2 regions of the Sporosarcina soli genome follow, and region 1 is predicted to be linked to the other one. Evidence: riboswitches for the same ligand, from Rfam matches in the RefSeq annotation. Region 1 holds a riboswitch; the other holds the start of a gene.
What was found. Region 1 has a riboswitch for thiamine pyrophosphate ahead of tenA (thiaminase II). Riboswitches for the same ligand answer to the same signal wherever they lie in the genome.
Positions count from the first base shown of each region.

Region 1 (4,199 bases):
AATCGGTGCCAATGCAATGACAGGAATCATTTGGGAGGCGATCAGAATCGGATAGAGTGCTTTTCGTACCGAAGGATTGGAAAACATCCAAACAGCGATTGCCGTACCTGAAACAATTGAGATGGCGAGCCCGATGATGATGGTCAGTAAAGTGACGGGCAAATGATTGATAATCAGTACTTCTTTTAATTCCCAAAGCTTGATAGCAATTTGAATTGGTGAAGGAAGGATGAATGCTTGATTGGCCAGTCGTGCTCCGATTTCCCACACACTGAGAAATAGAAGGACAATGAGCAGAGAAGATGCGTTTTTCATTGCATCACCTCTTCCCGTAATGCACACAGCAATTGTTCTTTCAATTGAAGAATCTCCGGATTATGTAAATCATTCCGTGAACGAGGTCTTCCCAGTGGCACTTCGATTTCTTCAAAAGATGTGACAGGTTTATTCCGCAACATGAAAATGCGGTCTGATAAGAACAGTGCTTCTTCTACATCATGTGTAATGAAGAGCACGGTGGCCGTCCGCTTTTCCCACCGTTCGATCAACCACTCTTGCATCGCTAGTTTTGTAATAGCATCGAGCGCAGAAAAAGGTTCGTCCAATAAGAGGAGCGGATTGCCGGAGAGGACAGCGCGCAAAAAAGCGACGCGCTGTTTCATCCCACCGGATAATTCCTCCGGATAGTTGTTTTCCGTTCCGGCAAGGCCGAACTCTTGCAATAGAGGCATGATCTGTTCATGGGCACTCTTTTTCTTCATCCCGGCAATTTCAAGTGGTAAACAGGCATTTTCCAATACAGTACGCCAAGGCAATAGAAGATCTTGTTGCGGCATATAACCGACCTTGCCGAGGCGCTGCCCGTTCAGATTGCCGTCCAGTGTAATGGTTCCTGTTGACGGTTCGTCCAATCCTGTAACGAGGCGGAAAATCGTGCTTTTCCCCGATCCACTTCTCCCGACAATCGAAATGAATTCGCCTGGGCGGATTTTGAAAGATAGCTGATCTAAGATGTTGTCATTCGATCCATAACCGAATGTTACTTTGTCAAACGCTAACATTGACGGTTTCAGCTCCAGGCCACATCTGTTTGGTATTCGCCATATCCCAGAACATATATTCAAAACGAGTCGTATTGAGGAAAATCTCTTCTAGCTTCAGCAATTCATGTTCCGGTTTGCCTTCCGCCGCTTTGTCCATCAGTTCGATACACCAACCGGCGAGTTCCCCAAATTCTTCTGAGGAGTACATACGCACCCAATCCCCATATAATGGATGATCAGCAGCTCCTGGAATGGCATTGAGCTCCTTGCCGATCTCCCAATAGCTCCATGCACAAGGAAGCAATGCGGCAATGACTTCAGCGGTTGTGCCATTTTGACAGACATGCAACATGTAGTGCGTATAAGCAAGAACGATAGGAGAAGGCTTTGCCGTTTCAAGTTCTTGTTCGGAAATACCAAATCGCTTCACGTAGCTTCGGTGAAGGGCCATCTCCGTGTTCAATGTACCGTCGAGGAGCGAAGCGAACTTGCCCATCGTTTCCAAATCGTCCGCTTTGACTGCCCCGATCGCAAACACTTTCGAGTAATCAATTAAATACAGATAATCTTGTACCATGTAAAATCGGAATTTATCCGGATCGAGCGTCCCATCGCCAATTCCTTGTACAAATGGATGACTATGATTCTGTCTCCAGATTGGTAACGTCTTTTCAAGCAAGCGATCAGTAAATTTCATTTTTCCAACACTCCCTTAAATTATTGAAACCAATCCATTCCATCCGCTTTGGCAATCATCGAAGGCTCTCACTTTATCTTCAAAATAAAGCGAAAAACCCACTCATGAAGAAGGAGTGGGTTGTAGACAGCGTGCTCATACCGAGAGACAGAACGGCAGAATTCATTGTCAGCACCTCTTCCTTACGCTGGTATTAACCAGTTCAAGTTATAAGGGTTAAGGCAATGCCTCTCTCAGCTCTGTTTGAGCACCCCTAGCGGTGGAGCGTATGCAATTGGATTCGCCCCCATTATAGGCATAGTTGAAATGGAAGGTCAACCTTTATTGTTGAAATAGTAAGAAAGGAATGTATGTTTCCTTTTTCGGACTTTGTCCTGTAAAATGAAGAAAAGAAGTGCAAAGGGGAGAGGACATTGAAGTTTTTTCATACAGCGGATTGGCATTTAGGCAAGCTGGTACAAGGGGTTTACATGACCGATGACCAGCGCCATGTGTTGGATCAATTCGTCGAAGCAATCAAAGAAGAAAGGCCGGATGCAGTCGTCATTGCGGGTGATTTGTATGATCGGGCAGTCCCTCCAACGGAAGCGGTTGCGCTATTGGATGACGTGCTTGAGAGAATCACTATTGAATTGAAGACGCCTGTCTTGGCTGTCAGTGGCAACCATGATAGTCCTGGTCGTCTACATTTCGGAAGCGGATTGATGCGCGCGAACGGCTATCATATTGCGGGCCAGATGACGCAAGTGATCGAACCGGTTGTGTTGGCGGATGATCACGGCGAAGTCCATTTTCATCTTGTCCCATTTGCGGATCCTTCCATTGTCAAATACCTACAGGATGACGAGACGATTGCCAATCATAACGACGCGATGAAAAAAGTAATCGAGGGCATTGAGCAAAACATGGCGAAGCGTGCACGACATGTGTTTGTCGGCCATGCATTTGTGACACCACATGGGGAAAGTGAAGCGAATACGAGTGATTCAGAACGACCATTGGCGATTGGCGGGGCGGAATATGTTTCGGCTCATCTGTTTGAACCGTTTCATTACACAGCACTCGGCCATTTGCACCAAGCGCATTATGTGTTGAATGAAACGATCCGTTTTGCGGGTTCACCCTTGAAATATTCCATTTCGGAAGAACATCATCAAAAAGGATTTTTGGTCGTGGAATTGGATGCTGACGGGCAAGTCAGTGTGGAAAAGCGTACATTGAACCCTCAGCATGATATGCGCACTGTCGAAGGAACGATGGAAGAAATTCTGTTACAGCCGATCAGTGAAGATTATGTCTTTGTCAAATTGCTTGATGAGACACCGGTTTTATTCCCGATGGAGAAAATACGGTCGGTCTATCCGAATGCCATGCATGTCGAGCGGAAGATGACGCTACCGAAAGGGCGTTTGGAAAGTGAAGGGCAAATCAGACATGAAAAACAAGATGACATTGCTCTTTTCAAAGCGTTTTACGAAGAGGTGAAAGGGGAGGCAGCCGATGAAGAGACGGAAGGGCTATTCGTGGGAGTGCTCCACGAAGTGATGCAGAAGGGAGGATTTGGCTCATGAGACCGATTCAGTTGACAATGACGGCATTTGGACCGTATAAAGGGACGGAAACGATCGATTTTAGGGAGTTGAAAGAGAATCGGTTGTTTGTTATTTCGGGAGCTACTGGCGCTGGAAAAACGACGATTTTCGATGGAATCTGCTTTGCGTTGTACGGACAAGCAAGCGGTGAAGATCGGACAGATATCAAGGCGATGCGCAGCGATTTTGCGGACGATGCCGTTCAAACGACGGTAGAATTGACATTTATGATCCATCAGCGGACATATCGCATTATGCGACAAATTCCCTACATAAAAAAAGGAAATAAATCCGAAACGGCCGGCCGTTGTACGTTTCATGAATTGACAGCGGAAGGGGAAGTACCTTGTGTCGATCGGCAAATCGTCTCCGAAATTAACAAGAAAGTGGAAGAACTCATCGGTTTTACGCAAGCGCAATTCAGCCAAATCGTCATGTTGCCGCAAGGGGAATTCCGGAAGTTCCTCACATCGGATACCGAAAACAAAGAGACGATCATGCGAAAGATCTTCAAAACGGAGCCTTATCGTGAGCTCGTAGAAAGACTGAAAGTAAAGAAAGACGAAGCTCAATTGGACCTGTCGAATGAGATGCAACTGAGCGAAGGACATATCCAACAAATTCTATCGTTACTCCCGGAACGTGAGTCATCGATTTTCGAAGTGTTGGATCAAGAACATTATAATGTCCAGCAAGTTGTCCTTGGTTTGGAGGAAGAACATTCCTTTTATGAAAGGAAGACAGTCGCTGATAAAAAAAGTACGGATGATGTCTATGTGCAACAGTTAAACATGCAAGAAAGCTATCATACCGCTAAAACGATCAATGAACGGTTAACTGAATTACATGAAAAAGAACGTGCGCTAC
Region 1 is NZ_JBHSNO010000008.1:221,820-226,018, reverse strand. Features, by position in the region: gene ACFPRA_RS16325 (ABC transporter permease) at 1-315, opposite strand, end outside; gene ACFPRA_RS16320 (ABC transporter ATP-binding protein) at 312-1,061, opposite strand; gene tenA (thiaminase II) at 1,048-1,740, opposite strand; TPP riboswitch at 1,903-2,005, opposite strand; gene ACFPRA_RS16310 (exonuclease SbcCD subunit D) at 2,154-3,311, shown strand; gene ACFPRA_RS16305 (AAA family ATPase) at 3,308-4,199, shown strand, end outside.

Region 2 (4,199 bases), on a different contig from region 1:
TTCCCTCGGCTTCACCGGCTGGCTTTTTCGAGCAAAATCGGAAATCAGTTTGTAATATGCGTTGGCCATCATCCAAACGCTCTCTTTTTCATCCTCGAAGAAATCGATATTATAGCCATCCAAACTGTTATTCAACGTCTTCAGATAGTCTTTCAATACGATGGAACCTCCGCCGATGAAATAGCAGATTTCCGTTTGCGAGTTTCTTTGCCAAATGTTGCGCAAATGACGATACTGCTTTTTCGCCAAGTCTAACAGGATCCGATCGACGATGTCATGCACGCTTGTCCGGCTTCCCCGCACCATAATATGATTACGGTCATTTTTCTTCGTAATGATATCGACCACATCAGAACGGCTATCTAGCTCAACACCATGACGCGCGTAAATCTCTTCACGAATCTTATCCAGAGACTCTGAAACACCTAAATTGAAGCCTTGTGCCTTATCGTCATCCACTTTACGGTTTTTAATAACCGCCACATCCGTCGATAATCCCCCGATATCTTGGATCAGAATCCGTTTGTCAATCAGCTCTTTATTGATGATATTCAAGTTATTGTCCATTACAAGATTGATAAATGCCGCGAACCCTTCCGGATACACTTTTACTTCATCGAATTTCAGATTCACTTTCAATCCTTGGTATTTAGGAGTCACTAAAAATTCGACTTGGTGGACCGAACCGAGTAGTTGGGAACGATAGCCTACGTCCTTCCCTTCCTTCACTTCTCTTAGCGGAAGGCCTGTCCCAAGCGTATATGTCGCCTCAATTACATTATTATTACGTTTAAAAACACTTTTGTTTTCTTCACGGGCTGCATCCAATGCCAAAGCAGCAAACAACATCACAAGTGTCTGATCTTCCTCAGATTTGTTACTTCCCGGGTCCAACTCCGTAGAATTCCCGCTCTTTGTCGCCAATTTCCCAACACGGTAAATGGCATTGTTGTCATGTAGTGTAGGAGAGTGCAAACGGATATGGATACCTTCTGTAGGGTCTTGATTGTCCAATTCCTCAATACCGATAATCGGACGATCTGCAACATCCTGCGCAATCACATTCGGGATATTGAGTTCCGTTTCCAACTTTCCAAAAATAGCTTTCAATGAATCGTTTCCTACGTCAATTGCTGCAATTCTAGATTCCGTCAATCCAATCACCCTTCCCTTAATCTTTCTTTCCACTAAAATGGTACTGGAGTTTTCTAGACAAATCAATACTATCCCTTCATTTATCACACAACTGTAATGTTGTGTGCGCAGGCGTAAACATGTATACATTTCCGTATACCCATATAAATAAAGGATGTGTACTTATTTGTATACTTGTAAACGTAATTGTTTACTAATGTATACAATTACGTTTACAACACTACTATGTTTGTATACATCGATTTCAATAGTAAAATTTCGTTTTTGACGGCAAGCACAACTTCCTCTTCTTGCCTATTGTTGCGGGGAGCTTTTTCTCTTTATTTAGACGGAACTACAATAGATACTCCCTCTAAAGGTCGTAAATCAATAACGCCTCGGCGTTATTGCGTCCGGATTTTGAATTGAGCTTGCTCAATTCACTCCTTTCAAAATCCGTGACATCCGCCGGAGGCTTGGGCCAACAGGATGTTGGTCACTCAGGCGTTGCCAATCAAACAGCGAAGGGTTTGATTTGCCGTATTTCTGCGGTTTTTTGCAGAAATTAAGGCACGTTCATTCAGGGCGCGGCGACCTTAGCCTGAGTTCCTCTATTCAGCCGGGGTTTGAACCCCCACTGAATGGAATGCATTTCTAGCATTCATCCCACCACTTATAGAAGTGCGGGACTTCTGCTGAAGCAAGTTAAATTCCCCACGTATCGGATAAGTCGATCAAGCCCCAATTCAGGAAATATGTGCCCGTCATATTAAATGTAGGAGATTGTACCTCTCCTTCCTTTGCGCACGTTGAGCCGTTCGTCATATTATGTTATTGTTAATTTAAAATAGAAGGATCTACCGCTAGGGGAGTCTTGTGAAAGACTGAGACGCATTTATGCGGACCCTTGGAACCTGATCTGGGTCAAACCAGCGTAGGGAAGTGGAAACGCTTGAACAATGATTACCGCCGCTTCCAATTCTGCAATGAGGGAGCGGCTTTTGCATATTCATCCGCCAGTTATGAGGCTGGGCATTGGCTTGCACCCTGCCCTATTTGCTTACACTTGTGCAGGTTTTGATTGCATTTGCAAAGTGTTTACTTGCATTTATTGTCGATTGCTTGCATTACAGGCCTTTAGAACCCGACAAATCCAAATTCTTCATTGAAAAGAAACCGTATGCTAAAGGAGGATACACTATGACAACTTTGATACAGAAACTGCGTGAGGAACGCCCGCTTATTCATTGTATAACGAATATTGTCGTCGCCAATTTCCAAGCGAACGGCTTGCTGGCTCTCGGGGCCTCCCCCGTTATGGCAGACGCGATAGAAGAAGCTGCCGAAATCGCAGCCGTCTCATCCTGTACCGTATTGAATACCGGAACGCTGAAAAAGGACACGGTAACATCAATGTTATTGGCGGGGAAAAGTGCCAATCAACAAGGAATTCCTGTCGTCCTAGACCCGGTTGGCGCGGGCGCAACTGCTTTCCGGAAAGAGGCCATTTTAAGGATTTTAAAGGAAGTGGATGTGATGCTCATCCGTTGCAACGCAGGGGAACTGGCTGCCATTGCCGGAGTCGACTGGCGTTTCAAAGGCGTCGATGCAGGAGAGGGCGAAGCGGATATTACTGCCCTTGCAGAGGAAGTTGCTCGCACGCATAACTGTGTCGTTGCAGTCACCGGTCCTTGGGATATTGTAGCGGATCAGCATGGAACGAGTTGCGTGACAGGTGGGCATCCGCTTATGTCCCATCTGACAGGTGCAGGTTGTCTTCTCAGCGCCGTCGCTGGCGCTTTCTTGGCTGTGGCAGAAGAAGATCCATTCAACGCCGTAACCACTGCATTGGCCTTTTACAAGAAAGCCGGGGAAAAAGCTGCAGAGCATGCTTCAGGTCCAGGCGATTTTAAAATTCATTTCCTGAATGCCCTTTATGCATTGGAGGAAGACGTTATTCAAGATTGTCAATTCATTCGACAACCTCAAGGGAATGACAAGGGGATGACGTTGTCATGAACACACGAAAGATGGTCATCATGACCATGTTCGTCGCCATCGCGGTTGCCGGCTCGACATTCGTTTACTTTCCGGCCGGCATTGCACGAGCCTACCCGATCCAACATGCCGTCAATGTCATCGCCGCGATCATGCTTGGACCCGTTCCGGCCGTTATGATCGCTTTCTTAACCGGTCTTGTCCGCATACTGACAGGCACAGGTTCTTTGCTTGCATTTCCAGGAGGTATGATCGGCGCCTTTCTTGCGGGCGTCTTCTATAAGTATTTCAGAAAGACATGGCTGGCAGCTGTCGGGGAAGTCATCGGAACAGGCGTCATCGCCTCCCTACTCGCTGTCCCCTATGCCAAACTATTGATGGGGACGGCATTCACGGCTTTCTTTTTCGTCCCTCCCTTTCTCGTCTCCAGTGTCAGCGGCGCCATTTTAGGCTTGGTGCTCGTTGCGCGATTACAGCGAACACAGATTGGTAGTCGGCTAAGACGGGAAATATAAAAGGAGGCAATCACAAAATGATTGCCTCCCCAGTCTGTTGACAAACGCTAATTAATCATCCGATCAAGAAAAAGTTCCACTTTTTCCAGATAGGCGTCACCCGCTATAGCAAAAGATTCACCGTGGTTCGCATCGGGAACGAGATAGAGTTCCGCATGACTAGCGGTTTGCTGAAACAACTCCTCCGCCATCTCCGTCGGAACGAATGTATCACCTTCCCCATGAATATAGAGTATCGGGACATCCGTCTTCTCCACTTCTGTCATTGCACTAGCTTCCCTGAAGGAATAACCGGCTCTAATTTTCGTCAACAAACTCGTGCTATCCAGCAAAGGAAATGCCGGTAAGTGAAACATCCGATTCATTTGATACGTAAACAACTGGTAAACCGACTGATACGGACTATCCGCAATGATGGCCTGCACCTGAGAAGGAAGCTCTTCTTCCCCACTAGCCATCAGGACGGTTGCCGCTCCCATCGATAACCCATGGTAAACCACTTTCGTATCCCGTCCGAGTTTCTTCACCAATAAATATGTCCAATCGATCAAG
Region 2 is NZ_JBHSNO010000007.1:219,611-223,809, reverse strand. Features, by position in the region: gene ACFPRA_RS14725 (Alp7A family actin-like protein) at 1-1,155, opposite strand, end outside; TPP riboswitch at 1,990-2,092, shown strand; gene thiM (hydroxyethylthiazole kinase) at 2,335-3,153, shown strand; gene thiW (energy coupling factor transporter S component ThiW) at 3,150-3,647, shown strand; gene ACFPRA_RS14710 (alpha/beta hydrolase) at 3,695-4,199, opposite strand, start outside.
Region 2: another riboswitch for thiamine pyrophosphate. It lies ahead of thiM (hydroxyethylthiazole kinase); the one in region 1 lies ahead of tenA (thiaminase II).